Regions from separate parts of the Metabacillus dongyingensis genome, predicted to be linked through region 1. Evidence: riboswitches for the same ligand, from Rfam matches in the RefSeq annotation. Region 1 holds a riboswitch; each other region holds the start of a gene.
The links. Region 1 has a riboswitch for S-adenosylmethionine ahead of K8L98_RS21990 (methionine ABC transporter ATP-binding protein). Riboswitches for the same ligand answer to the same signal wherever they lie in the genome.
Positions count from the first base shown of each region.

Region 2: linked by a shared signal. The riboswitch ahead of K8L98_RS01240 (Na+/H+ antiporter NhaC family protein) and the one ahead of K8L98_RS21990 (methionine ABC transporter ATP-binding protein) in region 1 are both predicted to bind S-adenosylmethionine.
Region 3: linked by a shared signal. The riboswitch ahead of mtnW (2,3-diketo-5-methylthiopentyl-1-phosphate enolase) and the one ahead of K8L98_RS21990 (methionine ABC transporter ATP-binding protein) in region 1 are both predicted to bind S-adenosylmethionine.
Region 4: linked by a shared signal. The riboswitch ahead of K8L98_RS06230 (methionine biosynthesis PLP-dependent protein) and the one ahead of K8L98_RS21990 (methionine ABC transporter ATP-binding protein) in region 1 are both predicted to bind S-adenosylmethionine.

Region 1 is NZ_CP082944.1:4,422,433-4,429,939, reverse strand. Features, by position in the region: gene K8L98_RS22005 (AAA family ATPase) at 1-694, opposite strand, end outside; gene K8L98_RS22000 (alpha/beta hydrolase) at 745-1,515, opposite strand; SAM riboswitch class I at 1,590-1,697, opposite strand; gene K8L98_RS21995 (DUF4395 domain-containing protein) at 1,913-2,326, shown strand; SAM riboswitch class I at 2,403-2,516, shown strand; SAM riboswitch class I at 2,601-2,708, shown strand; gene K8L98_RS21990 (methionine ABC transporter ATP-binding protein) at 2,798-3,829, shown strand; gene K8L98_RS21985 (methionine ABC transporter permease) at 3,819-4,469, shown strand; gene K8L98_RS21980 (MetQ/NlpA family ABC transporter substrate-binding protein) at 4,483-5,313, shown strand; gene K8L98_RS21975 (M20 family metallopeptidase) at 5,333-6,538, shown strand; gene K8L98_RS21970 (SDR family oxidoreductase) at 6,570-7,424, opposite strand.
Region 2 is NZ_CP082944.1:219,125-226,631, reverse strand. Features, by position in the region: gene K8L98_RS01270 (ABC transporter ATP-binding protein) at 1-835, opposite strand, end outside; gene K8L98_RS01265 (GntR family transcriptional regulator) at 825-1,202, opposite strand; gene K8L98_RS01260 (DUF3889 domain-containing protein) at 1,360-1,758, opposite strand; gene K8L98_RS01255 (GNAT family N-acetyltransferase) at 1,892-2,770, opposite strand; gene K8L98_RS01250 (GNAT family N-acetyltransferase) at 2,767-3,321, opposite strand; gene K8L98_RS01245 (TetR/AcrR family transcriptional regulator) at 3,318-3,944, opposite strand; SAM riboswitch class I at 4,106-4,213, shown strand; gene K8L98_RS01240 (Na+/H+ antiporter NhaC family protein) at 4,292-5,578, shown strand; gene K8L98_RS01235 (TetR/AcrR family transcriptional regulator) at 5,753-6,409, opposite strand; gene K8L98_RS01230 (ABC transporter permease) at 6,469-7,482, opposite strand; gene K8L98_RS01225 (ABC transporter ATP-binding protein) at 7,479-7,507, opposite strand, start outside.
Region 3 is NZ_CP082944.1:1,820,087-1,827,593, reverse strand. Features, by position in the region: gene K8L98_RS09010 (aspartyl-phosphate phosphatase Spo0E family protein) at 169-417, opposite strand; gene cbpA (cyclic di-AMP binding protein CbpA) at 901-1,554, opposite strand; gene K8L98_RS09000 (1,2-dihydroxy-3-keto-5-methylthiopentene dioxygenase) at 1,905-2,438, opposite strand; gene K8L98_RS08995 (methylthioribulose 1-phosphate dehydratase) at 2,456-3,094, opposite strand; gene K8L98_RS08990 (2-hydroxy-3-keto-5-methylthiopentenyl-1-phosphate phosphatase) at 3,091-3,753, opposite strand; gene mtnW (2,3-diketo-5-methylthiopentyl-1-phosphate enolase) at 3,750-4,988, opposite strand; SAM riboswitch class I at 5,209-5,318, opposite strand; gene K8L98_RS08980 (pyridoxal phosphate-dependent aminotransferase) at 5,400-6,572, opposite strand; gene K8L98_RS08975 (carbon-nitrogen family hydrolase) at 6,674-7,462, shown strand.
Region 4 is NZ_CP082944.1:1,255,831-1,263,337, forward strand. Features, by position in the region: gene K8L98_RS06205 (GNAT family N-acetyltransferase) at 871-1,302, opposite strand; gene K8L98_RS06210 (YjcG family protein) at 1,303-1,824, opposite strand; gene K8L98_RS06215 (alpha/beta hydrolase) at 1,897-2,619, opposite strand; gene K8L98_RS06220 (hypothetical protein) at 2,712-2,915, opposite strand; gene K8L98_RS06225 (DMT family transporter) at 3,082-3,969, shown strand; SAM riboswitch class I at 4,040-4,169, shown strand; gene K8L98_RS06230 (methionine biosynthesis PLP-dependent protein) at 4,255-5,379, shown strand; gene metC (cystathionine beta-lyase) at 5,366-6,550, shown strand; gene K8L98_RS06240 (hypothetical protein) at 6,756-6,950, shown strand; gene K8L98_RS06245 (YfmQ family protein) at 7,136-7,507, shown strand, end outside.

The DNA of each region.
Region 1 (7,507 bases):
AAAAATACTTTGTAATCTGATAATGATCCGTCTCGGTATAATCGATTTCAGCTATGCTTTCCGAATCAAAGCTTAATATATTCGCCCCGGGAAATCCCAGAAGGATAGGAGAATGTGTGGCAATAATAAATTGCGCTTCGCCGTCTTTTGTTAAGTCATGAATGATGCGGAGCAGGGTCAGCTGTCTTGATGGAGAAAGTGCGGCCTCTGGCTCATCCAATAAATAGACGGCTTTCTTGCCATTGCCGAAACGATTGAGAAAGAGGGATAAAAAAGATTCACCATGTGATTGATGATGAAGCGATTTACCGCCATATGGGCCAAAAACGTCACCTGACAATGGCTCTTCATTCAATTCTTCCAGATAGGATGCAAACTGATAAAAGGACTCAGCTCTTAGGAAAAAGCCATTTTTAATTTTAGGCATCCAGGCAAGCTTGATATACTTTCCTAAATCAGATTGAGAGCTTCTAGTTTCATAAAGATGATGGCTGCCGCCAGCGGTATTAAACCCGCACTGATAGGCAATGGCTTCCATCAAAGTCGATTTGCCGGATCCATTTTCGCCTACAAAAAAAGTAACAGGGCTTTTAATTTTAAGTTCATCCAAATGTGAAATGGCAGGAATGGAAAAAGGATACGTTTCAAACGAAGGAATCTCTTCTTTATTTAATTTGATTAATTTTAAAAACATGTTTATCACCTGCACTTAGTTTAGCAGGAATGCCGGATGAATGTCATTGGCTAAACGGAAATTTTGTAGAATGGATGACAGCACAAATGAATGTAATCCGAGGTTCTATCTGCAATAATTTCTTTATCGTAATCCATGGAAGCAACGTGATAGGAGTTAGTTAGACTGATGATTTTTTTCATAGATGATGAGACATTTTCAAAAAGGGTATCGGAGCTGTCCGGAGGGACGACATGGTCTTCTTCGGATTTAAAAACGAGCAGCGGACATGAGACTTCTGAAAGCTTTGGTTTTATAAATTTTATAAGATTAAGGAGATTATGAACGGCTGTAATTGGAACAGCTGAGTAAGTAATTTCTTCGATTCCTTCTGCTTTTATATCCGGTTTTCCTTCAGCAATGAACCTTGGCTCTGTCAGATCTTCGAAAGACTCATATCCAGGCACGCTTAAAGCAGCATTAATCGTAATCACACCGCTGATTTCTTTGTATTTGCCAGCTAAATGCAAAGCTAGGATGCCGCCCATAGACTGACCTGCAATAAATACTTTCCGGCAGATTTTTTTCAGCTTTAAATAAGCCTGTTCAATGTCTTTGATCCAATCCAGATAACAGCAGGCTTCAAGCTCGTGAGCATTTGTCCCGTGGCCTTTTAATCGCGGGGCAAGAACGGTGAAGCCTTTATCAGCAAGCAGTTTTCCCAGTTCTCCAACACTTTGAGGTGTTCCTACAAATCCATGGCAAAGCAGAATGCCAATCTCATTTCCTTTATAAAAAAAGCTTTCAGCACCGGGCAATACAGAGTAAATCGTTTCAGTCATTTGTGATTCCTCCAATTCATACAAATCATAAAATAAAAAACCCTCTCTTTCATTGGCTATAAAGAGAGGTTTTTTCTCTATCAACCAAAGCACAGCAGCTTTGCTGGTGGGAGCACCTTTCCGTTTGCCGGCGGTTGCTGTGAAGTCGCGGAGCCAGATCTCTCGTTCACTCTTGATAATTTATTTAATTCTGATTGGTTTAGTTGGTTTTAATGATCTTATCACGGCCGCCTTCTAACTGTCAATAAACTTTGAGGTTATGAAAGCAGAGAATCAGCGATTTGAGTACCCCATTCACACGCTTTTAAGGGGGGGAAATCCCCTGAAGTTTCTATCTTCACAAATGACAAAAATAGGAGTAGAATACTAATATTCCAATCAGATAGGTGGGATTTAAGTGAATACGATTCCTAAACCTCTTGTATTAACGAATCAATGGTTTATTGTGTTATCTGTCGCAGCCGCTTGGGTTTCAGGATCCGGCTGGTTTCTTCTTATACCTCTTATTCCAGGATTAATGGGGCTTCTTTTTAAATTTAACCCTATTATGAAGACGGCAAAGCTCTTTTTAAGAAAAAAGCCTTCGGAATACATTCCCGAGGATTTCGAACAGCAGCAGTTCAATCAGATGATTGCAGTCATCTGTCTTAGTCTTGGTTTTCTTGGTTATATGATGAACTGGATGACTCTGGCTTATATCTTTACCGCTATGGTCGCGCTAGCTGCATTCGTTGCCATATTAGGCTTTTGTGTTGGCTGCTTTATTCGTTTTCAGTGGCAGCAATACCGATACCGCAGGCTTTCAAAGTAGTCATATTTTTATAAAAAAAGTGTTGACTTTTTGAAAATACCAGCGTAAAGTAGGACTCACATCGAAAATATGAAACTTCTTATCACGAGAGGTGGAGGGATTTGGCCCTTTGAAACCTCGGCAGCAGACTCGGACTTTCCTGAGAACTGTGCCAACTCCAACAAGCGTGATTTCGCTTGAGAGATAAGAAGAGTGAACGGTCTTTTACCTTTGATCTTACCCTCTTCTTGGCTTTCAGGAAGAGGTTTTTTGTTTTTTAGCAAATTAAATAGATTTCTTATCCAGAGAAGCGGAGGGACTGGCCTGATGATGCTTCGGCAGCGGACTTTTATAAAAAAGTACTGTGCCAATTCCAGCAGGCAAAAAGCCTGGGAGATAAGAAGAGACCTAGTGATTCTTTATGAATTCATGCCCTCTTCTTGTCGGATAGAAGAGGGTTTTTTTATTTTCAATATCACGGGAGGAATACATATGATTCAATTTGAAGGTGTCACAAAGGTTTATAACAGCGGCGGAAATGAAGTGAGAGCCCTTAACGGCATTGATCTTCATGTGAAGCAGGGGGAGATTTGCGGTGTGATCGGATTCAGCGGAGCCGGTAAAAGCACACTGATCCGCACAGTGAATTTGTTAGAGCGTCCAAGCTCGGGAAAAATCATTGTTGATAATCTCGATTTAACGGCACTATCCCAAAAGGAAGTAAGACAAGTAAAACGCAAAATCGGCATGGTCTTCCAGCATTTCAATCTGCTGAATTCCAAAACGGTCTTCGCCAATGTTGCGATGCCGCTCCTTCTTGCAAAAGCCTCTCAAAAAGAAATCAAACAAAGAGTAACAGAATTATTGTCGTTTGTAGGGTTAGAGGACAAAGCAAATCAATATCCAGACCAGCTGTCAGGGGGTCAAAAACAGCGTGTCGGCATTGCAAGAGCACTGGCTACACAGCCCTCCATTCTATTGTGTGATGAAGCAACATCTGCACTTGATCCTCAAACAACCGGGTCCATTCTGAAGCTTTTGAAAAAAATCAATCAGGAATACAACATTACAATTTTAATGATCACCCATGAGATGTCAGTTATCAGGGAGGTTTGCGATAGGGTTGCAGTAATTGAGGGCGGAAAAATTATCGAGTCAGGCTCAGTTTTTGATGTATTCTCAAATCCTCAAACAAAAACAGCTTCGAACTTTGTCAGTTCTGTTCTGAATGATTCCATCCCTGAGTCTGTGCTGAAATTAGTGCAGGAGGAGAATGCACAGGGACAGATTTTCAAAATTAACTTTGTCGGCAAATCTTCGGGCCAGCCGCTGCTTTCTCAGATTGCTAAACGGTTTGATCTTGATATCAATGTTTTATTTGGAAACATCACAGAGCTTCAGGGCATCCCGTTTGGACATTTGATTGTCGAGCTGCAGGGAGCAAAAAGCGAAATTAAACGGGCGTTATTAGTAATGAATCAGGAAAATGTCACAGTTAAAGAGGTGGAAGTACATGCTAGTTAATTCACAGCAAATTATTGATGCACTGATCGAAACACTTGCAATGACCGGTTTTTCATTGCTTTTCTCAACCTTGATCGGACTGCCGCTTGGTGTGCTGCTGGTCATTACAAGAAAAGGGCACCTATGGGAAAATGCCATTATTTTTAATATCTTGAACGGTGTCGTCAATATCTTCCGTTCTGTACCCTTCATTATATTAATGGTTGCGATTGTTCCGCTAACCAGATTAATTGTAGGAACATCAATTGGGACTGCCGCTGCTGTAGTGCCGCTTGTCTTTTATGCAGGTCCATATATTGCGAGATTGATTGAGAACTCATTATTAGAAGTGGACCCGGGAGTCATAGAGGCAGCAGAAGCTATGGGAGCAACACCAACGCAAATCATCTTTAAATTCATCGTTCCAGAAGCATTAAGCTCACTTGTATTAAGTCTTACAATCGCAACGGTTGGTCTTGTCGGGGCATCAGCGATGGCTGGAGCTGTCGGCGGCGGCGGACTCGGGGATCTCGCCATTACATACGGCTACCAGCGCTTTGACACAGTTGTCATGATTATTACCGTTACAATCCTTGTTGTGCTCGTTCAGGGGCTTCAATCATCAGGAAACTTATTATCTAAAAAAATCAGAAGACGATAGGGAGAGAAACAAAATGAAAAAATTTATTATCCTAGCACTTATTCTAGTAGTAGGAGCTCTTGCTGCAGGCTGCGGAAATAAAACAGCAAACGGGAAAGAAGAAGTAAATGTCAAAATTGGCGTAAGCGGATCAGATAACCGCATTTGGGATTTCGTTGCAAAGAAAGCCGAAAAAGAAGGCATCAACATTGAGATTGTCACATTCTCAGATTACGTTCAGCCAAACCTGGCACTGGCAGAAGGTGAGCTTGATGCAAATGCATTCCAGACCATTTCTTATTTTAACGCATTTAAAAAAGAACACGATCTTGATCTATCACCAATCGGTACAACTGTGATTGCTCCACTTGGGCTTTATTCTGATAAATATAAATCTATTAAAGACATTCCCAAAGGCGGAAAGATTGCCGTTCCAAACGAAGCAACCAATATGGGCAGAGCTTTCCTTCTGCTTCAGGATGCAGGCTTGATTGAACTGCCAGAGGACTTTGATGGAAATGGTTCATTGGACAAAATTGTTTCAAATCCGAAAAACTTAGAAATTGTTCCTGTTGTTGCTGGCCAGACACCGCGTGTATTACCGGATGTAGCAGGATCGGTCATTAATAACGGCATTGCTGTAGATGCAGGCTTTAACCCAGTGAAAGACTCAATTTTCCATGAAGATGAAACGGCTACTCCATATATCAACATTATTGCAGCACGTACAGAAGATAAGGACCGCAAAGAACTGAAACGCATTGTTGAGCTTTACCAGGAAGAAGATACAGCTGAATTTATTGAAAAAGAATATGCCGGAAGTACGATTCCTACATTTGTACCTTTAAGCAAAATTGGAGAATAAAATCTAAGGAGGGGTAATCTTGAGTACAGTTGTTGAAACTCTGAAAGAAGCAGCGATTTTAAATATTGATACCAATAAGGAGAAGTATCTTCAAATCAGCCACTCCATTCATGAAAATCCTGAGATCGGCAATGAGGAGTTCTTTGCATCAAAGCTCCTCGCAGATCTTCTTCAATCAGAAGGCTTCAGCGTTGAACGCGGAGTTGCCGGACATGAAACAGCTTTTCTTGCCAGAAAGAAATCTGCATTAAAAAGCGGACCGGTTATCGCTTTTTTAGCTGAATACGACGCATTGCCAGGACTTGGCCATGCATGCGGCCACAACATTATTGGCACAACAAGCACGGCCGCGGCTATTGCACTGAGCAAAGTGATTGATGAAACCGGGGGAGAAGTTGTAGTCCTCGGAACACCGGCTGAAGAAGGAGGTCCTAACGGCAGTGCTAAAGGAAGCTTTGTCAAACATGGTCTGCTTGAAGGGATTGACGCTGCGTTAATGGTGCATCCGGCGAATGCAACGAGAATTACCGGAAATTCACTTGCTGTTGATCCTCTTGACTTTGAGTTCATCGGAAAACCTGCACATGCAGCAGCTGCTCCTCATCATGGCATTAATGCCTTAGATGCAGTCATTCAGCTTTTTAATGGCATTAATGCTTTGCGCCAGCATGTAACAGATGATGTGAAAATTCACGGAATCATTACACATGGCGGTGATGCGCCGAATATCGTGCCGGAATACGCAAAAGCCCGCTTTTATATCAGGGCAGATACACGGAAAAAATGCAGTGAAGCGACTGCACGCGTGAAAGCTATTGCGGAAGGTGCAGCACTTGCAACAGGGGCAAAGCTGAACGTCATCGCTTTTCAAAATGAAGTCGATAATCTGGTTTTAAACCGCACATTTGATGCTGTTTTTAAACAGGAGCTTGAAAGTCTTGGAGAGCATGTTGAGACTGGTGAACGCGACGGATTAGGTTCAACGGACGCCGGCAACATCAGCCAGGCAGTGCCAACGATCCATCCGTATATTAAAATCGGTCCGGATACTTTAATTGGACATACAGTTGAATTCAGGGAAGCAGCTAAATCTGAGCGTGGTGACAAAGCTCTGCTTCTGGGGGCAAAAGGTCTTGCTTTGACTGGATTAAGACTTTTGACAGATGAAGCTTTAATCAATGATATAAAGGAAGAGTTTCAGAATCGCAAGGAGTTAGAGAGCTAGAATGGAAAAGAACCCGTCAAAAAGATGGGTTCTATTTCTTGCTGGGCAGCAGTTTTCCAATGATGATCGATTCCCACATACTCCATGGAAGAATTCTTTTTAAAAATAGAGAAAAACGGACCCCTTTTCCAACCGTGTATCTCAGTTTAACACCAGTCTTTTTTTTACAAAGCTTTACAATGAGTGCAGCAACCTCACCTGGATTTCCAAGTTTTTCTCTTCCCCGTTCAAGCTCATCTTCTATTCCAATCATATATTCATAATACGGAGAACTTGCTTCCATTGAGACAGGTGAAACTCTTTTGCCTGTTGTCCAAATATTTGTAGAAAAAGACCCGGGCTCCACCAAAATAACATCAATGCCGAACGGCTTTACTTCAAGGCGAAGGCTTTCACTGAAGCCTTCAAGAGCATGCTTTGACGAAACATACGGCGACAGTCCCGGAAAACCGATCAATCCGCTTATGCTGCTCATATTGATAATCTTTCCGCTTCTCTGTGACCTCATAAAAGGCAGGACAGCCTGTGTAACGGCAATCACACCAAAAAAGTTCGTTTCAAATTGTTCTCTGTACTCATCAGCTGTAATTTCCTCGCCAAAGCCGCCAAATGCATATCCAGCGTTATTGATGAGAATGTCTATTTTGCTTGTTTCATTCAAAAAATGTTTAAGTGCCTGAATGGAGTCAGATGACGTGACATCAAGCACAAGCAGTGTCACATTTTCATCAAGGGCATCATCCTGTATGGACTTCATCAGTCCCGCTTTCTTTTCCAGATTTCTCATTGTGGCAATCACGTGATATCCGGCTTTTGCAAGTCCATGTGCTGCAAGCATGCCAAACCCGCTTGAAGCCCCGGTTATAAGCACTGTTTTTTTGGACATTAAATTCCTCCTTAAACAATAAGTAAAGCTGCATATGATATTTTTTCATTATATAGTGTCTTATCGTTTAGGAGTATTGTAAT
Region 2 (7,507 bases), 850 kb from region 1:
AATAAACCATTAAATCCTGAACCGGCACATGTTCAACCTGCAATCCAGCTTCATTAGCTTCCATGCGGTTTTCTCCGTACAGGACGGCCTGTTCCATACTTCCAAATGATTTGCGGTAAACAACGTTTTTGTTTTTTACAAATTCTGAAACGGCGGCTGAAGATCCATTGACCACAAATGATTCCTCTCTCAGTTCATCTGTATTTTTCTGCATCAGCAGCCTGCCTTCAGATACAATCAGCACTTCTTCCAGCAGACGGGTGATTTCGTCTATTAAATGAGTGGATAAAATTAATGTCCTCGGATATTCTTCGTACTCTTCCAAAAGCAAATCATAAAACTTGCTTCTGGCTGCTGCATCAAGTCCGATATACGGCTCATCAAATATCGTAATCGGCGATCTGCTTGCAAGACCAACTGTTATGCCCAGCGCAGATTCCATTCCCTTTGATAAAGTTTTGATTTTCATATTTTCATTAAGATAAAAATCCTCAAGCAGTTTTTCAGCCGTTTCCCGGTTCCAATTAGGATAAAAGTAATTTGCAATCTTAAGGATATCTTTTATCTTTAACCCTTTTTTAAAATTTTCGCTTTCATTGATCAAACAGATTGACTCCGTTATTTCTTGATTTTCAAATGGCTCTTGGCTGTTAATTAAGACTGATCCCCCGGTAGGCATAATCTGTCCGGCAAGAATTTGCATCAATGTAGTTTTACCGGCTCCATTCCTGCCCAGCAGTCCGTAAATCTTATTTTCTTCAAGCTGCAGGGTGATGCCGTCAAGCGCTCTTTTTTTGCCATAAACCTTCGTTAATCCGCTAATGTTAACGTTCATTAAGACCGCTCCCCTTTTCAAGCATTTCTTTTAGGTCGTTTACACTGATATTCAGTTTTGCCGCTTCAGATTTCAGCGGCAAAATAAATGCTTCATAAAATTGCTCTTTACGCTTTTGAACGAGCTTCCCCTTTGCCCCTTCAGCTACAAACATTCCAATCCCTCTCTTCTTAAAAAGAATGCCTTTCTCCACTAATTGATTGATTCCCTTTGCCGCTGTTGCCGGATTAATTTGATAATGTGCCGCAAACTCATTTGTTGATGGAATTCTTTCTCCTTCCTGAACCATGCCATTGATGATGTCATCTTCAATCTGTTCTGCTATTTGCTGAAATATTGGCCTGTCGGTATCTAAAAATGGATTCATATGACCCCTCTTTCGGTTCACTTGTTAGTTGGTTAGTTACTTATGTAATTAACTATATATCAAAATGTCAAACATTGTCAACGATAACATCCTTTTTTTAGAAAAAATGGGTTCGGTCCTAAATGAAAAAGACGATCCCTTCATGGGATCGCCTGTTTTATGATATTTTCTCAAATGTAACCTTGACCACTTTTTTGGTTTTTTCATTAAATTCAACGAAAACAAGCACTTGAAACGTTTTATTCTTTTCCTTCAGCGTAAGCTTGAACGTTTCGATTGAAGTTTCTTTTTTTCTCTTTTTTCCTACGTGCAGGTAGTCTGTGATTTGAGCACCAGGGTATTTTTCCATGGTCTTGCGCATAGCAATTCTTCCGTACTCTTCATAAGAAAGAACTTTAGTTTCTGCACTCGCATGAACAGAAAACGCGGTCGTACTTCCTGCCAAACAGAAAATCAGTAAGATGTTCAGCCAGCTCTTCATTTTTACAATCCCTTCCTTCTTTTTGGCTGTGTTCGCAAAAATTGTTGTTTTCAATTTCACGTTTATCAGGATCATATCGTGCTCTTTTCTTTAAAATCTTTCGAAGTTTTTCCGGTAGGGAGCGACTTAATAAACATAATACAAATGAAAAGCAACAATCTTTTAGAAAAGAGCCTTCTTTTTCATAGGGTTTGTAAATGAATGAATTCTATGCAGACATCTCTTTGATCATAAACACTTGCTCCGCTTTTTCAATGAAACCCTCTTTTTCTAAGATTTCATGGACCAGCTGATTGGATTTCGATAGATTGACAGCCGTCCTGTTAATCTCTTCTGTGTGTGAAAATGCGAATGCTTCATGAAGCAGCGTGCGCAGAACAGCTTCTTTCTCCTGATGTTCAGGGTGTGCCTCACATTGAAATAAAAGGATTCCTGATAGAGCTCCATCATCATCATATTTCCGTTTTGACAGGGCATAGCCAATGGTTTCACCCTTTTCGTCTAATGCAAGAATGGATTCACCGTCCCTTATGTTCTGCCACTGCACCTGCCAAGGCGTCAGCTTGTTATAAAAAGAGACATCCTGTACGTCCCTCGGCTTTTTAACCTGGACACGGAATCTGCCTTTTGGTTCTTCGAGCTTAAGAGGAGCTGAAAGACCAAGGTGTGCAATCCGGTCCACAACCTGATAGCCCATTTTTTCATAAAGCTTTATCGCACGATCATTATGAGAGACGGCTTCAAGAGTAGCAGTGTCTACATTTTCTTTTTCATAAAGAGACAAAACCTCTTCCATCAGCTTTAACCCGACCCCTTTGCTTCGGTACTCAGGAGCAACACCTGTACCGCCATTCCATGCTATTTTTTTGCCGTCAATGGTTCTGATTCCATTCAGAACCAGCCCAACCGGCTTTGAATCGTGAAAAGCTACAACAGATAATGCCGGCGAAAGGTTTTCAAGCACCATTCGGTTAAAAAAATTCTCAAGGGACAGCGTCATATCAAAGTAATATCCCTCAAAGCCTTTATTCCATGCGGTTAAAGCCTCTTCAAGCGTACATTGAGACAATCTCTTAATTGTGATCATACCGCGCCCCATTTCTCATTAGCTTCCCAAAATTCATCGGCTAATACACCCATTAGGATATTGTCGTGAAACTCCCCTTCATAAAAAAGCTCTCCCCGTATAACGCCTTCCTGCTTAAAGCCTAATTTCTCATAGGAGCGTTTTGCTCTTGCGTTGTAGTGATAAACATTTAGTCCTATCCGGTATAATCCCAAATGGTGAAAGCCATGCTCAAGGATTAATTTCATCGCTTCAGTGCCAAAACCATGTCCGCGATGCTTTTCATCGTTCAGGGCAATTCGTACACTTGCATTCCGGTTTAAGAGATCGATATCCATCAGGGCAAGATCTCCTATTGCTTCATCTGTTTCATTCCGTACAATCACAAGATCCATTCGTGTTTTATCCAGCGCAAAGCTTTCATAAGCCTGCTCTATTTTCTCCATTGTAAAAAACGTTTGTGTACCAGTAAGCCTTCTAATCTCTTTGTCCTGCACACTTTTAAAAATCATCTCGAAGTCGTCTTTTCTAAAAGGACGCAGGTATATATTTTCTCCTTGTAAAAACCTCATGCAGATCCCCCTTTTTCTAAGTACATGAAGATCATTTCTTCTAAGGCACGGATTTGTTCTTGATAAGGGTAATTCCTGCCTATTACTGAATAGTGAAGACAAATGCCGTCTATGGTTCCCCATACCATAGAAGATATGAGCGATGGATCCGTCTCTTTGTTGAATTCATTCTGCCTTATGCCTTCTTCGATGATTTCAACAAGCAGCACTTGATAAACGTCGTCATACCGGTCTGTCATGACTTTCTTAAGTTCTTCATCACGGCCAGAATGAATCCAGAATTCAAGGTGAACACCGATCATTTTCTGCCACTTTTGAGATAGCTCAATTTCCGCATAGTTTTTGAAAAACTGGTGAAGTTTTTCTTTTGCAGTCCCTCTCTCTAGAAAACTTCTTTTCAGTTTTGCGATATTCTGCTCTGTCCGCATCTGCATCAGCTGAAGGTAAATTTCTTCCTTGCTTTTAAAATAGTTGTAGATTGCGCCTTTACTTAACCCAGATTCAGCAACAATATCGTCTATTGTTGCAAGCTGAAATCCTTTTTCTCCAAAAGCCTTAAGGGCACTTTCCAGGATATGGCGTTTCTTTTTTTCCTTATATTCATCTGAAACAATTGGAGCCACCTTTACACCTCCTTAAAAACCGACTATATAGTTTATTTTATTCCACTGTTAACGGTAAATTCAAACAATTTTGAAAAAATTTTTGTTAAATCTACCATTTGACTTTTACACAATAACCCCTTAATGTAGGAAAGGTCATTTTTTAAAAACACACATATATCTTCTTATTAAGAGAGGCAGAGGGACTGGCCCTGTGATGCCTCGGCAGCGGACTCGGATTTCCGAGTGCTGTGCCAATTCCAGCAAGCCGCGTGCTTGAAAGATAAGAAGAGGTTTATTCCATTCCGGATTTAAGATCTCTTCTGCTTTAGAAGAGATCTTTTTTTATAATAAGAAAGGTGGTACACATGGAGACAAAAGGAAATGGACTGGCATTATTGCCGTTAATCATATTTCTTGCCCTATTTGTAGGGTCTGGTATTATAACAGGCGATTTTTATAAGATGCCGATTCTTGTTGCAATTATCATTGCATCAGGAGCAGCTCTTATGATGAATCGTAAAGAGACGTTCACTGCGAAGGTTGAGAATTTTGCTAAAGGGGCAGGTCATCTTGATTTGATGATCATGGTCTTTATCTTCATCCTGGCCGGAGCCTTCTCAGAAGTGGCAAAAGGGATGGGTGCAGTGGAATCTACAGTCAATCTTGCGCTTTCATTTTTGCCGCAAAGCTTTTTGATTGTTGGATTATTTATCATTGGAGCTTTTATATCACTTGCAATGGGAACTTCAATGGGAACAATTGCTGCACTTGCTCCAATTGGGGTTGGCATCAGTGCAGAGGCTGATATTTCAATAGCTCTTGCTATGGCTGCCGTTATTGGCGGTGCGATGTTTGGGGACAACCTGTCTTTCATATCGGATACAACAATAGCTGCAGTTCGGACACAGCAGACGGAAATGAGAGACAAGTTCAAGGTAAACTTCTTCATCGTTTTGCCGGCTGCCATCATTACTTGTGCTGTCTTAATTGTGATTACTCTCGGCAATCAATCTCCTGTTTCACCTGGAGAATTCAGTTTCATTAAAATGCTGCCTTATATAGCCGTACTTGTAACAGCTCTTCTTGGAATGAATGTCATTATTGTTTTAACTGGGGGTATCCTGCTTAGCGGAGTTATCGGGATGTCTGATGGCAGCTATACGTTAACTGATTTTCTTCAGAAAATAACAGAAGGTATTATGGGGATGGCCGAACTGGTCATTCTTTCACTCTTAATCGGCGGTATGGTTGAACTGATTAAACGAAATGGCGGCATTCACTTTATTTTAGAAGCGATGACAAAAAGAATTTCTTCTAAAAGAGGGGCAGAATATGCCATTGCCGGTCTTGTAAGCACGACAAACCTTGCGACTGCAAATAATACCATCTCTATTATTGCAGCGGGCCCGCTGGCAAAAGATATGGCAGATAAATATGAGATTGATAAACGTAAATCTGCCAGCCTTTTGGATATTTTTTCTTGCAGTATACAGGGTTTAATCCCTTATGGCGCTCAAATGCTTACTGCCGCTCAATTTGCAAAGATTTCACCAGCTGATATCCTGCCATTCTCTTATTACCCATTCTTAATAGCCGTTATGGGTATTGCGGCTATTATTATTGGCTATCCGAAATTTAAAAAAGCCAAGTAGTTCCTGCCCTGCAGAGTCCGAAATTGGACTCTGTTTTTTCATAGATCTAAAGCGCAGGCGGATTTGTTCTGACCAAAGCTCAATGGGCCGGAGCTTTACGGTTTATTTTCCACACCCCTTTGACTTTTATAGTTTTCCTAACAAGAAAAAGAGCCGCTCATCCTATGAGCGGCTTTACTTCTTCATCAGTCCATGCAGAAGAAACTGGATCGTATATTCTTTTTCTGCTTCATCGTCCCAATCCAAATCAGGCAGAATGATGAACCTTCCGATCAGGAACCCCATAATTGTCGTAATGATCATCCGCAACACTGTTTCAGGAGGCATGTCAATCATCTCTCCTTTTTCCTGGAAGTGAATGATCAGCTTCTTCAGCTTCTCAACCGCATGTTCCTCAACGACCTTTCGGAGCTCCCCTCTGAACTCTTCATGAAAGAAAACTTCCTGGAGCAAAATCTTGATGACAGGGTGATTTTTCTTTATAAACTCATAGCGGTTTTCAAGAATGTATCTCAGCATATGTTCAAGGTCCTGATGATTTTGCTTCGTCACGTCCTGAAGAAAATTTCTCACTAAAAATGGGGCAATGAATTTAGTTATAGTCGGCATGACGATCGCAAACAGCAGGTCTTTTTTCGTTTGATAATGACGGAAAATCGTCCCCTCTGCGACTCCAGCTTTTTTAGCTATTTCACTTGTTGATGCTGCTGCAAAGCCTTTATCTGCAAATATTTCAATGGCAGCTTCTACTACCTTTTTTTGTTTTTCACTCATCTTTACATCTTCATCTGTCAGCTTCAATAGCTCTTCAATGGAAAATTGATTGCTCATCTTTTAAAACTCCTCATTCATCTATGTCCCTATTATAAATGAAAAAGAGAACACAAGCATTACAGCCTTCTTACCTTTTTCAAAGCGAAGATATTCAGAATCAGAAATGCCAGGGAAAAACCAAGCAGAATATAGACATCCTGTGCAATGTCCTCCCACCCGTAACCCTTAATCATGATCCCCTGCAGAGCCTCTGCACCGTATTTAAGCGGCATGGCATAACTAATGGACTGCAGCCACTCCGCCATCGTTTCGAGTTTAAAAAGACCTGAAAAGAACACTTGCGGCACAATGACGAGCGGGATGAATTGAAACATCTGCAGCTCATTATTAGCAAACGTAGACAGCAAGGTTCCGAGAGTCAAAGAAGTCATCGCAAGCAGAAACGTAATGAGCAGTACATAGAAATAAGGGCCTTCCATCATCATGTCCAGCACACTTATGGAGAAGGCAGAAATCAAAACGGCCTGAAAGGTAGTAAAAATACCAAATCCGATCACATACCCAAGAACCAGTTCCCAGCGTTTAAGCGGAGTCGCCATGATCCGGTCCAATGTTCCGCTTGTTCTCTCCCGCAGAAATGAAACGCCTGCAATCAGAAAAACAAAGAAAAAGATAAATACACCAATAAGAACTGGACCGATGTAATCAAAGGAGGTCATATCGTCTGATCCGTGCAAGTAGTTCACAGATGGCTGTGCTTGTTGATCCGGCTGGCCGCTTTTTTGGAGCACCCCCAGCACTGCCCGGCTTACACTCGGATCAGAGCCTTCTAATGTAATCTCTTGATTTCCTTTATCGAACGAGATAAAGGCATCCAGGCCGTCTGCTGTTATCCATTTTTCAGGTTCATTTTCCTCATATTCTATGACTTTACTATCGTTCTCCCCGAGAACTGTCACCAATTGCTCAGGTGCTCCGTGCACGCCAATTTTAGGTGAATAGGCTTCACTGTCAAAAATAAAGTTCATCAGAGTCAGAATAAATAACGGAGCAATCAGCATCAGCGCAAGCGTCCGCTTATCCCGGAAAAATTGCTGAATGATACGCGTCACAATCGCAAGTACCCTCATTGTTTAGCACCCCCATATGCTAAAA
Region 3 (7,507 bases), 2.5 Mb from region 1:
ATGCTGAGTCCGTAAAACCGCTCTCCCCTTATTCTTCAGCACACCAAGATGTTAAAATAACAATAAAAAAAGGTACAAATTGCTGTGCAATTTAGTACCCTTTTTCAACTATGTTCAGTTTTTCCACTCAAAAAACGGAGCCTGTTTCTCCCGCGAGTATTAGGTTTTTTATATAGTTAAGCCATCTCTTGCCGTCCATTTCTTCATAGACTCAATAAATTGCAGAAATGGTGGATTCGTTTTATTTTCTTCTTCAAAAAGAATTTGCTGATATTTATTTAGCAGCATGTCCAATTCCTGACTGCATTGAACAGCGCCCTCGCACGTATATCCGCCTGCTCTTGCTGTATCGATCATTTCCTTGCGTTTAGAATCAATACTTGCCAATAATTGAGACTTGCTCATTTCAATTGTCATTTTCTTCCCTCCGCCTCATCTCTTAAGTATCTATATTGGGAATAAATATACAAATAAATTATTACAGATACTTCTATACTTGTAAATAGATTAGCAATATTCGACAATAATATTGAGAAATAATATGACAATTTTGTTAATTTTATTTAATACCAAGTTTTTCCCGAATTTGCGAGAGTTTAAACAAATAATGCCGGATTTATTATAAAAGAAAAAAGAGCTCTCAGGCTCTTTAATAAGGATCTGCTTCATGACCAAATTTATCAGCTTTTTCTACTGTTTCTTCAGCAGCTGCAGAACTGGACATTTGACTGGATTATTCCAGACTTTCAGCTAAACACACGCCATAACGTTTGTCAAAATTTGTAGAATATTCAATCATTTTTGCTGCTATGTCCAATATTAAAAGGCATAAACAACTTTATTGGCAAAGAAAAACAGCAGATCGAATAGCTCGGCTGCTGTTTTTTAATGAAATTCCTTTTACTTTGTTAATACTTTTTCCCCGAGATTCACATCATCAACTGACGTTACCCGGAAATCTTTTTCTTCCAGCTTCTTAATTATTTTATTCAGCTTTTTCTCAGAAACGTCATGGGAGAGATTGATGATGATTCTTCTTAAATATGTATCGCCATTATCGAGTGTCAGGAGTCCTTCGATGTTCACATCCTTAATCGTTGAGACAAGATCTTTAATCGCGCCTTTATGCTCTTTCGTGCCGACTGTCAGAATATAACCGCCTGTCTTCATTCCAAACGAATCCTCAAGTACATCCATGACATTACCATGCGTAATAATGCCTGAAAATTCCTCTTTATCATTCAGCACAGCTAAAAATGGAAGACGTCTGATGGTAAGGAATGTCTTAAAGAATGAATCCTCTTCATAAACAAAAGCATCCTGATCCTGAATCAGAGCCTCGATCGAATCCTCATCCTTGCCCTCCTTTTCTACATAATGATCCAGGAGATCAACTTTATAGATTAAGCCGGCAAACACTGTGCCATTCTCTCTAAGAACGGGAATGCTCCGATACCCTGACTCCTTCAGCAATTCATAAGCTTCCTTTACCGTGCTTTCCGCCTTACAGTATCTTACATCCTCTTTTTTCACGAAATTGTAGCGAATCTTCATCTTTCCAATCCTCCCTTTTATGCTTATTTATTGTTGAAAATTTACCATAGAAACATCAGAGAGTAAAGAAAATTAAAATGATTTTGAATTTCCTCCTGGCCCTGCTCATTTTCTTGCATCCAGCTTAAGGATTTTAGTGCTGTTAATTATGTTCGATTGGATTCATATTGTGCTCGCTTCACAACGTTTTTCTCCTCCTTGATCCAAATTACATAAGTCAAAGTTTATTTTAAATCATTCTGTGCAGCTGATGTCCTATTCGGCTCATTCATTCTTGTTCTGCTGACTAAAATCCTTTACTTTCAGAATAAAAAAACCCCCTTCACCATCAAGGCGAAGAGGATTTCCAATTATGCCTGCTGCTCTTCTTTTTCGTAAATTGGCACCCAGCCTTCAGATGTAACGAAAATGCGGACTGCGACAACTTTGCGGTCCTCCTGAAGAGTAAAGTAGTGGCGTATGTTTGGCGGTACGGAGATTAAGTCGCCGGGGTTGAGTTCAACATCAAAAAATGAGCCGTCTTTTCCCTGAATGATGAATATGCCGTGGCCGCTGACGATGAAGCGTACTTCGTCATCTGTGTGATGATGCTCCTGCTGAAAATTTTTCAATAGTTGATCAAGATTCGGCGTGCTCTCAGATAAAGAGATGACATCCTGTGCCTTGTAGCCGCGACGCTCTGAGATGTCTGCGATTTCATCCTTGAATACTTGCAGAATTTCCTCTTTTTGCTCATCAGCAAGACTGTAATTCTCTCTTAAAGCTTCCGGCAGCTTCTCGATATCCCAGTGCTCATAAATGACTTCTTGAGACTCAAGAAAGGCAGCTACCGCCTTTTGATCAGCGATTCTTTCATTTGTTTCCTGTAATCGTATCGTTGCCATTATAATTCCTCCTATTGTTAAGCTCTTAATGTGAGCGATTTAGCTTGTTTTAAAGATAGGACTTTTAAATGATAGGAAAATAGAAATTCACATGCTTCCAGCACTTTTTTGGCTTCGAAAGCATCTTTGCCCCAAACGGTAATGCCATGATTGCGGATCAAAACAGCACCGGAGTTTCCGTTCACATACTTGCCAAAGTCAGCTGCGAGATCCGGTATATGAGCCGCATTTTCAATAATCGGAATATGCCACTCTGCATCTTCTTCCCAAAGACCAAATGCTTTAATGATTTCCTGTCCTTTAAACGTAACGCCGCCGTCATCGCCGTAGAGCTCAGAGATGACATTGTTGTCAACAGTATGGACGTGGAGGCTGCAGCCTGCGTTCGTACGATTATAGATTTCAACATGAAGCAGGGTTTCAGCAGAAGGCTTCAGCTTTGTTTCTTCAAGGGCAGCTCCATTCTGATCGACCAATAGGAAATCTTCATCCGTTTCAATCCGTTTATCCTTACCGCTTGAAGTCACTAAAAACGAGAGCGGCTCCGTTTTTACCTTAATCGCGAGGTTTCCGCTTGTACCTGGAAACCAGTCCCTCTCAGCAAGCTCGCGTTTAACCGCTGCAAGCTCGCGCAAGCGTTGATTTAAAAGACTCATGATACCGCCTCCTGCTTTTTCTTAAGTCTATCTATCACATCAAAGAACGTAGTAAATTCCTGATGCGGAAGGTCTAAAGACTGGCATTTTCCCAGAAGAAAATCTCTTGCAAACACAAAGTCTGCAAGTTTTGCAGCCTCTAAATCCGTAACTGAATCACCAATGACAATGACTTCCTGATCAGGAGCAGCAAGCTTCCTGATTAAACTCGGCTTGCAGCAGCCACAGTCATTGCTGCACTGATCATCACATGAGTTTGGCCATAAGATTTCAATTGCCTGACCGCTGAAATCACCTGCATTGCAGTAAACACGGTCCCTGTCAACCAAGCCATTCAACAATGGGTGAACAAAAAAATCAATGCCTCCGCTTACGATATACAGAGGGATTTCTTCCTCCTCCGTATATTGAACAAATTCACGGAATCCATCGCGAAGCTGAGCCGTAAAAAGCAAGTATTGAATAATATCAAATTTCAGCTCTGATGGAATCAGCTGAAACATCTTCTCTACTCCTGCCCGGACAGAAATCCGCTGACTTAATACATCATCCTTCAAAGCATTCCATTCTGGCGGTGCAAACTTCTTCATGATGGCAATAATGTTGTCATTGTTTGTTATTGTTCCGTCGAAATCACAGATGATAATCGGCTTGCTCATTTGCTCACTTCCACCTGCCCCCAAAGATCCAGCGCGATTCTCAAATCCGCATTTTCATTTGCTTTTTCAGTCAAGGAGATGCCTTGTAATGCCGCATCGATCGCTGCACGGAAAGCTTTTCCGCCTGCAGCAGCGCCGTTTGGATGTCCGTGGACACCTCCGCCTGCGTTAATCACGCTATCTAACCCGAAATCCTGGATTAAGATAGGGACGAGTCCTGGATGAATCCCTGCTGAAGGCACAGGGAATGTTTCCTTCAGGAGCACGTTTTCTTTACAAGCTGCACCTATGGAAAGGGCCGCTTCCCGCTCAAGCGCAACACTTCCATAAGGGGATGGAAACAGAGAAAAATCGGCTCCGCTGTATCTCAGCAATTTTCCGAGTAAAAGAGAATGCGAGATTCCATATAGTGAGGATGATGCCAATGCACCGCTGACAGCTGGATGAGCCATTAGCGGAATGTTGATGTCTTTGTCCTCTGCCAGGCTTTGAAGCACGTCAAGGCCGTAGGCAAAAACATTTAGCAATAGGGCATCTGCTCCAAGCTCTGCCGCACGCTTTGCTTTTTCTTTTAAATCATACGTTTTGCCTGATAAATGAACCGCGTACATCGCCTTATGACCGGTCTCCTCATAAACCTTGTTTAACACTTCTTTTCCGGCAGTAATCCGCTGGTCAAAAGGTGTCAGCGGATTTTCAAAAAGAATTTCATCGTCTTTCACCAAATCAACCCCGCCGAGCACCTGATCTTTAAGCTGATTCTTTAAAAAAGCGAGATCACGTCCGATGACACCTTTAAAAATACTCATAAGCAAAGGTCTGTCATATACACCAAGTTTTTCACGGATGCCGCTGATGCCGAACTTAGGACCTTGAAAATCAGCAAGAATATCTTCTGAAAAATCCAGGTCCTGAAGCTTTACTTCGCCGTCAAGAGACAGTTTTCCAAACACAGTCGCAAGAATCGCCGGCAAATCATGGCTGAAATTTACTCCAGGGTAAAAAATTTTAACGATGCCTTTTTTGACGCGTTTGTTTAAAAAAGCTGAAACCTTATCATCAGCCTCAAATTCTTCTACAGAGATGACCTTCCCTTTGTGCTGCTTCAATTGTATCTGAGTCAGTTCCGGAAGATCCGTCCAGGACCCAACGGTTAACCCAAGGGCAATCCCTTCTGCTTTTTTTTCTAAGTTTTTTTCATCATGGATGAGATAGGTTGCTGTAATGCCGCTCATGTTTGTACCGCCTTCCATAACAGTTTTAGAAATGCGCAAGCGCCAGTTTAGCTCAGGCATGGCAAAATCAGCAGAAAAGTCCGGTTTTGACTTTTTTGTTCTGGCCGAGGAGCTGGGCGACTCAGTTTGCCATCAATGCGCAAAATTTTATATATTCTAAATAAATAAAAAAGGCCCCTTTCCGCTAATCGAAAAGAGACCTTATCTGACTTGGCTAAGATCCTTATCTATCAGCGAAATGCTGCAAGATTTAGCACCGTGCTTAAACCTTGGTTTAAGTCGGTTGCCGGGCTTCATCGGGCTAGTCCCTCCACCTGCTCTTGATAAGAATGGCTTATTTATTTTATGTTCTGAATAACCTGAAATTAATTTGGATTATGACATTTTTTCAAAAGACTGTCAACCGCCATTTTAAAATAAATTCAAAGATTTTATCCGTGCTGCTGCTTCTCTCAGTCTTTCTTCTGAGGTTAAAAGTCCTGCCCTTACATAGCCTTCTCCGAATTTCCCAAAACCGACACCCGGCGCCACACAGACATGTGCATGAAGGAGGAGATATTCGGCAAAGGATTCTGACGTATAGCCTTCCGGAACAGGCAGCCAGGCAAAAAACGACCCTGGCGGCGCTTCAACCTGCCAGCCAATTTCGTTAAGAGCAGTTATGAATGCATGGCGTCTGCTTTCATACCGCTCCACCAATTCATCCACACAGCTCTGTGATTCAAGCAGGGCAGCTGCAGCAGCTTCTTGGACAGCACTGAACACACTGACAAACATGTGATCCTGCAGCAGATTAATCGCTTCAATGACACTTTCATTGCCAATCGCAAAGCCGATCCTCCAGCCCGCCATATTATACGTCTTCGAGAGTGTATAGATTTCTATCCCAGTTTCTTTCGCTCCTTCAACTTCCAAAAAGCTGACAGGTTTTTTTCCGTCGAACCCAATGGCGCCATAGGCAAAATCATGAATCACACAAATTTCATTTTCTTTTGCAAACGCGACTGTTTCTTCAAAGAATTCTTTTGAGGCAACAGCACCGGTCGGATTGTTCGGGTAATTCAGAAACATTAGCTTTGCCTGTTTCTTCGCTTCTTCAGAAAGTTGCCCATAATCCGGCAAAAACTGATTATCTTTTACCAGCGGCATAAATTCCATCCTGGCCCGGGCAAGCTCTACCCCAGACCAATAGTCAGGATATCCGGGATCCGGCACGAGAACTAAATCATCCGGGTCCAGTAAACATTGCGGAATTTCAACAAGCCCCGCTTTTCCGCCAAACAAAATGGCCACTTCTTTGTCAGCATTAAGTGTTACACCATACTCCCGCATGTAAAATTCCGCAATTGCTTCTTTAAGAAATTTCTGTCCGCGGAACGGGGAATATTTGTGATAGTCCGGATTTTCCGCTGCCTCCTGAAGAGCCTTAACAATGTGGGGCGGTGTTGGCTGATCAGGATTCCCCTGTCCAAGATTAATAACGTCATGTCCCGCTTCGATACTTGCATTCACTCTTGCTACGAGACTTGCAAAAAACTGCTTTGGAAGCTTATTTAATAACTGTGATTGATTGAAGTTTTTCATGTTTTACACCTTCTCAAAAAATTCTTGAAATTCTAGTGAAAAATCATATATTGTTAGAGTCAGCTTGTAAAGAAAAATTTTCGAGGCGGAGATGAAGATTGATGAATCCAAAAGTGGCATGCCTGCAAATAGACCTTGTTTTTGGTGACCCTGAAGCAAATATTGAAACGGTAAAAAAAGAAATAGAAAAAATAGCAGCATCTGAAAAACCTGACGTAATTGTTCTGCCTGAACTGTGGACAACAGGCTATGATCTTACTAGGCTCGACGAGATCGCAGACCCAAACGGCAGCAAAACAATCGCTCTGGTCAGCAGTCTGGCTAAAACATATGAAGTTAATATTGTGGCAGGTTCTGTTGCGAAAAAAACAGAGGCAGGCGTCACGAACACGATGTATGTTTTTAATCGCCAAGGCGAGCTTAACCATGAATACAGCAAGCTGCATCTTTTCAAACTGATGGATGAGCACCTTTATCTAAACGGCGGAACCGAAAAAGGCCTGTTTCAGCTTGACGGTCTGCAAAGTGCCGGAGTGATTTGCTATGACATTCGATTCCCTGAATGGATCCGCGTTCATACAGCACAAGGAGCAGAAATCCTTTACGTTGTGGCAGAATGGCCGCTCCCAAGACTGCATCACTGGAGATCCATGCTGATCAGCCGTGCAATTGAAAATCAATGTTTTGTTGTAGCCTGCAACCGCTCAGGCAGTGATCCGAATAATGAATTCGCCGGTCACTCGATGATAATCGATCCGTGGGGAGAAATTTTAGCTGAAGCCGGGACAGAGCAAACCTCGCTTACGGCAGTCCTTCAGATGGAGAAAGTTAAAGAAATCAGGAAACAAATTCCTATTTTCAAAGACAGACTTCCTGATTTTTACTCTTAAAAAAAGTATTGACAGTTTTTCGTCATACCTGTTAACATTCAGAAC
Region 4 (7,507 bases), 1.9 Mb from region 1:
GGGCTTGAGTACTCAAAGAAGGCGTATGATTCCTCAAAAAAGTCAACTTCAAGGTTTTGAGTACTCAAAGAAGGTGAATGAGTACTCAAAAAAACCAACTCCAGGGTTTTGAGTACTCAAAGAAGGTGTATGAGTCCTCAAAAAAGTCAACTTCAAGGTTTTGAGTACTCAAAGAAGGTGAATGAGTACTCAAAAAAACCAACTCCATGGTCTTGAGTACTCAAAGAAGGTGTATGATTCCTCAAAAAAGTCAACTCCACGGTTTTGAGTACTCAAAGAAGGTGTATGAGTACTTAAAAAAGCCAGCTCCAGGTTTTTGAGTACTCAAAGAAGGTGAATGAGTACTCAAAAAAGCCAGCTCCAGGGTTTTGAGTACTCAAAGAAGGTGTATGATTCCTCAAAAAAGTCAACTCCAGGGTTTTGAGTACTCAAAAAAGGTGTATGAGTCCTCAAAAGAGCCAGCTCCAGGGTTTTGAGTACTCAAAGAAGGTGTATGAGTCCTCAAAAGAGCCAACTCCAGGGTTTTGAGTACTCAAAGAAGGTGTATGAGTCCTCAAAAAAGCCAGCTCCAGGATTTTGAGTACTCAAAGAAGGTATATGATTCCTCAAAAAAGCCAACTTCAGGGTTTTGAGTACTCAAAGGAGGTGTATGAGTCCTCAAAAAAGTCAACTCCTTGTTTTTGAGTACTCAAAGAAGGTAAATGATTCCTCAAAAGATCTCACTCCATGGTTTTGAGTACTCAAAGAAACCCTAAGAACAAATAATCACAACAAAAAAACGGATACCACTTGCACAGTGCAATGTAGTACCCGTTTTCTTCTTTATTTTGCTGTTTTATCGCCTTAAAAACTCAACCCGTTAGCTGTTTTTTAAGCTTTTATTTCTTTTACCATCGTAACATGCGGAATGCCTGCATCTAAAAATGTTTCTTTTGAAATGGTGTTATAGCCAAGCTTCTCATAGAAAGGCTCTGCATGTGTTTGTGCATTCAGCTTTAGGGTCTGCATTTCTTTTGAAGCAGCGATCTCTTCAAGTTTTTCCATGATGATTTTGCCTGCGCCTTTAGAACGGTAATCAGGAAGCACGCAAATTCGTTCAATTTTGCCGATGCCGTTCAGGATGCGAAAACGTCCTGCACCAACTGGTTTGTCTCCGTCATATAAAACAACGTGAGAAGCTTCTCTTTCAAACTGATCGATTTCTTCTTCCTCAGGCACATGCTGTTCTTCTACAAATACTTTTGTTCGGACATCATAGGCGTCCTGCAATTCTTCATCTGACTTCACAATTCTTGCGATCACTTACAGACCTTCCTTTCCAAGAAGAAATGTCTCATAAACCGTCCATGATCCATTTTCCAGCTGATAGAGGAGATGGAAGCGGTCAACAGTTTCTTCATGCTGAAAATCTGTCATTTTCAGGCGGCCAAGCACATCTGAATGCTCATCATCAGACAGATTTTGACCAATCGTAATATGAGGAACAAAGGCATATTCAGGCTCAATATGTGAGAAATATTCTCCATGAAGAGCATCATACAGATTCAGGATTTCTTCTGTCGGTTCAACTTTAAGATAAATGACGTTGTTTACTGGTGAAAAGGAACTGAATTTTCTGATAGAAAGTGAGAGCGGCTGCATTCTTTGTGCAATCTGACGCAGTTCTCTTGAAATGTCCCTTAGCTGCTCTTCTGTCGCTTCAAATGGCTGTTTAAGCGTCAAGTGAGGCGGAATCAAAGCGTAATTGGGATCATAGCGCTTTCGGTAAGAGTTGACTGAATCCTGCAGTTTTTTTGATGGAAAAATGGCAATACCGTACTTCATAAGTGTTCCCTCCCATGTATAAATATGTATTCATAGTATATCAAAAATTACGGTTTAAAGCATATGAGCCAATTAGAACATTGTTTTTAAAATCTTTTTCAAAGACGGCTGCCAGAAAGTCCATTTGTGGTCGCCTTCAAATTCTTCATAGACGGATGGAATTCCTTTAGCGTCAATGGCCGCGTGCAGTTTCCTGTTTGGGGCAAGGAAGTCCTGAACTGCGCCGTCAGTCGTTTTGACTTCTGTTTCTTTCGTGCCAATTTGATGATAGACCGATAATAAGGCAGGAGAAGAAAAGTCCTCTACCATTTGCAGAACCGTTTCATCTGAATAAGGTGATTGCATGATTACTTTACCAAACGTATTCGGATAAGTAAGAGCAGTCATAAAGGATACCGTTCCAGCCAGAGAATCTCCGATTAGAGCCCGCCCGGCACCCATTTGATAGGTTGGAAACTCCTTATCCAGAAAAGGAACAACTTCATGAGCCAAAAAGCGAATATAAGCTTTTTGCTTCGGCCCTTCAGGATGATATTTATCACGGCGGTCATGCACGTCACGATACGGTATGCCGACAATGATCACATTTTCAATTTCTTTCTCACTTAACAGCTCTTCTGTCTGCCTTGAGATGCGCCCGAGTCTGAAGTAATCCTGACCGTCCTGTGCAATGATCAGGCTATACTTATAAAGCGGCGAATAATTCTTCGGCAGATAAATCAGGAGCGTTACTTCTTCTTCTAATTCTTTTGAATAAAGCAGCGTCTCTTTTACAATTCCTGCTTTTGCTGTCATCACAAATACCTCCAAAGATGTTGGACGCTGTCACATCCATTATTAAAAACGCTTCCATTTATTTTAGCATGAATTGTGACAAAATTCTTGCTTCATGCACGATTGATTTTTGCTGATACGTCTGAAATGAATTGACGGGCCTCATCCGCATTCAGAAGAATAACATTTGCGTTCTTTGCTCCTGCTGGAACAGGCTGCATAAATGGAAATCGGTAAATCGCCGCATTTGATCCCGCTATGAGAAGAACAAGGATTGTAAAAAGACCCCATTTTGGCTTTGTTAATGAATATGTCATCCGTATTGCCGCCTTTCACTTATAGGATAAATATACCAAGGTAATCTGTAAAAAAAAGACAGTTCATTTGAACACTTTTTGACAGATTTAAACCCGTCATAATTCCTTTATTCCGTACATATTCCTTATAAGAAGACAAGCCTGATAAAGGGAAGGATGCCTGAAAATGAGGAAATCAATTCATGTTACAGCAGGTATCTATGCAGCTGTCTCAATTTCGTTCTGGGGAATTTCCTTTGTATCAACAAAAGCTGTTTTAGTTCAGCTGGAACCTTTTACATTGCTTGTTTTGCGTTTTGGTATTGCATCTCTCTTTTTATTCCTCCTTCTTTTCCTTTTTCGTCAGCCTTTAAAAATAAAAATGGATTATCTCCCTGAGGTTTTTATACTTGCCGTACTCGGAATCTTTGTCCATCAAGTCATACAGGCTGCGGCATTGAAGTCCATTCAGGCATCGGAAGCAGGATGGATCATCTCTTTTTCCCCGATATTCACAGCAGTTCTGGCATCTCTATTTTTAAAAGAAACGTTTACGCTTTTTAAAGCTGCAGGCATGTCAATTGCTGTACTTGGCGTTCTCTTGATTACATCTTATGGACAAGGCGGGTCATTAACCTTTCATGCTAATATGGGATATGCACTGATGATCTTAAGTACATTAAATTGGGCGGTTTATTCCATTCTTATAAAAAAATTAAAAATCCCTTATCCTGCATTAACCATTACTTTTTATACAAGCCTTATTGGTTTTTTGATGACAATTCCATTCTTTATGAGAAATAACGGCTGGGTTCAGCTGACTGTGCTGACACAGGAAAACTGGACTCATTTGCTGTTTCTCGGAATCTTTGTCTCGGCAGTCGCATACTGGTTTTGGGGAAAAGCCCTGGAGGTCATGGAGGCGGCTAAAGTGTCATCCTTTCTTTACTTTGAACCGCTTGCAACTGTTATTGCGGCAGTCATCTTGCTGAATGAACCTTTTTTATTAATGAGCGGGGCAGGCGGTTTGTTGATTATTGCAGGTGTGATGATTGTGAATCGTAAATATTCATAAAAAACCCCTTGCAAAATATTTGATAATGAGATAAGGTTATAAAAACAATTCAAAAAGTTCATACTATTTATTCTTATCCAGAGAGATGGAGGGTTCTGGCCCTGTGAAATCTCAGCAACCGGAAAAGAACAGAGAATGTTCCTGTTCGAACCAAGGTGCTAAATCCAGCAAGCGCAGGTAATAAGCTTGGGAGATAAGGAGAAGCAATCATTCGATATCAACGTCTTCTTCTTAAATGAGGAAGACGTTTTTTATTTTAGAAAAAACAATGGGACGGTGTTGGAAATGTCAGAACGCATTGAAACAATCTTGGCGCAAATTGGAAATCGAAGTGAAAACGTAACGGGAACAGTGAATCCGCCCGTCTATTTTTCTACAGCATACAGGCACAATGGAATTGGGGAATCAACTGGATTTGATTACATCCGCACTGGAAATCCTACTCGGGCGATACTTGAAAAAGCCATTGCAGAGCTTGAGCATGGAGATCAGGGATATGCCTTCAGTTCAGGAATGGCAGCGATTCAGACATTGATGGCATTGTTTAAAAGCGGAGACGAGCTCATTGTATCCTCAGATTTGTACGGGGGAACCTACCGTTTATTCGAACGGGAATGGAGAAAATACGGACTTGTTTTTCATTACGCTGATTTTAACGACGAAAACTGTACGCAGCAGCTGATCAATGAACGCACAAAGGCCATTTTTCTGGAAACTCCGACTAATCCTTTGATGCAGGAAACAGAGGTCAGCAAGATTGCTAAAATAGCCCGTGAAAACCATCTGCTGCTGATTGTCGACAACACCTTCTACACGCCGATCCTGCAAACGCCGATTTTAGATGGAGCGGACATTGTCATACATAGTGCCACCAAATATTTGGGCGGACACAATGATGTGCTTGCCGGTTTGGTTGTTGCTAAGGGAACAGAGCTTTGTGAAGAGCTTGCACAGCATCACAACGCGATCGGGGGGGTGCTTTCTCCTTTTGATTCATGGCTCTTGATCCGCGGCATGAAAACCCTGGCCCTGCGGATGAACCAGCATGAAAAAAATGCCGGAAAGCTTGCAGTATTTCTTGAAAATCAAACAGAAGTGACAGAGGTGCTTTATCCTGGCAAAGGCGGAATGCTTTCATTCAGGCTGCAGAAGGAAGAATGGGTGAATCCATTTTTGAAAGCCTTAAAGACGATCACATTTGCAGAAAGCCTGGGCGGAGTGGAAAGCTTTATCACATATCCAGCGACTCAGACTCATATGGATATTCCTGAAGAGATTCGCGTTGCAAATGGCGTGTGCAACAAGCTATTGCGCTTTTCTGTCGGAATTGAATACGCAGGAGATTTGGAAAAGGATTTAACAGAAGCATTTGAACTGATGAAGGAGGCGGAGAAAGTTGAGCAACGATGATTGGAAATTCGAGACGAAGCTGCTCCACAATCGTCAAAAGGTGCAAAAGGAAACAGGAGCGGTAAGCGTGCCGATCAATCATTCCTCTACTTTTCACCAATTTGACTTTGATGACTATGGAAAATTTGATTACAGCAGATCGGGGAACCCGACACGCGAGGCATTAGAAGAAACAATTGCCGAACTAGAAGGCGGTACCAAAGGATTTGCCTTTGCTTCTGGAATGGCGGCCATTTCAACCTGTTTCTTGCTCCTTTCTAAAGGAGACCACGTTCTAATTACTGAAGATGTATACGGCGGAACATACAGGATCATCACAGATGTATTGAGCAGATTCGGCATTGAATACAGCTTTGTCGACATGACCGATTTGCATGAAGTGGCGTCACACATCAAGCCGAATACAAAAGTTATCTATGTTGAGACACCGTCAAATCCGCTTTTGAAAATTACCGACATCCAGGGCATTACGAAACTTGCAAAAGCAAATAACTGTTTAACATTTTTAGACAATACGTTTTTAACACCAGTCCTTCAGCGTCCACTCGAGCTAGGAGTCGATATCGTGCTTCACAGCGCAACCAAGTTTTTGGCTGGACACAGTGATGTACTTGCAGGACTCGCGGTTGTAAAAGACGAAGAGCTTGCTGCACAGGTAGGGAAACTGCAAAATGCATTCGGTGCGGTACTCGGCGTGCAGGACAGCTGGCTTGTGCTCCGCGGAATGAAAACACTGAACGTCAGACTACAGCAATCATCAGCATCTGCGAGGAAGCTGGCAGAGTACTTGTCTAAGCATAAAGCTGTCCGAAACGTTTATTATCCAGGATTAACGTTCCATCCTGGCCACTCGATTCAGCGTTACCAGGCGGACGGACCAGGTGCCGTGCTATCATTCACATTAGCCGATGAAGACGCTGTCCGCACCCTTGTTAAAAATGTGGAGCTCCCTGTATTTGCTGTAAGCCTCGGCGCAGTAGAATCTATTCTTTCCTATCCGGCCAGAATGTCTCACGCTGCCATGCCAAAAGAAGAGCGGGAGCGCCGCGGGATCTCGGATGGTTTATTGCGCATCAGCGTAGGCCTTGAGGATGCAGACGACTTGATCAAAGATTTTGGGAAGGCCTTGGCGAAGCTGCCTGCACATGCTATTAATAAATTGAGAGCTTGATAGAGTTTAGGACGATTCCTTTGTGGGGAATCGTTTTTTTTTCGTGTTGTATAGAAACTTTCGCAAGACAACTATGAAATGGATGGTCAAAATTATTCCAAATTGGACGGTTATTACATTTGTTCTTAATTGTATAATACGGTAGAGTTTATAAGTAACGCAGATAAGCTGAGAAGCTGCCTGTGCAGATAATGAGGTGTATACCATGGAACTTGCAATAGGTTTAGTGATAATTATTGGAATCGTTTCACTTATTTCCACTTTATTAATAGCTGGAAAAGGAGATAAAGATTATAGGAACGCAGTAAAACGAAACACTTCCAATTTAACTTGGATTTACGTTATTGTTATTTTTATTTCTCTTATTGCAGTAGGCGTATATGTATCATGGTTTGCCTAATTTAGATCATGTCAATAACCTAATGAAGCTATAAATCAGAAGAACGTGATAATAATTTTGTCAGGTGTACATTTCCTGTGGAAAAAGAAGAAAATATTGATTTAGGTATTTAAAGAATTTAGGACACATTATTAGGTTTATAGTGTTTTAAAAGTTCAACTATTAAAGGAAGGAGAATGATAAATATGACTTGGGCAGTTTTGATTTCATTAATTCTAATGAGTGCTCTTAAAATAGTAATAACCTGTATTCCAACGTTTGGTGTTGAATGGCTTCTCAGCAAATTTGAGATTCATTCAAAACTTAGTGACTCAAATTCCACACTAACTATTAATGGGAATTTATTGGAAGGTGAAGAAAAAATTCAAGTTATTAATTATTTTAACGAAGCTACATTTTTTAAAAAATATTATATCTATCCAGGGAGCGAGAAATTATTTTTACATCCAGATAACAGCGGGACTCCAATAGTTATTGATACTAAAAGAGGAAAAAAGGATGTTAGGTTATTTGTATACAGTTACAAAGATCACGTTTATGTAGTAAAACAGTACAAA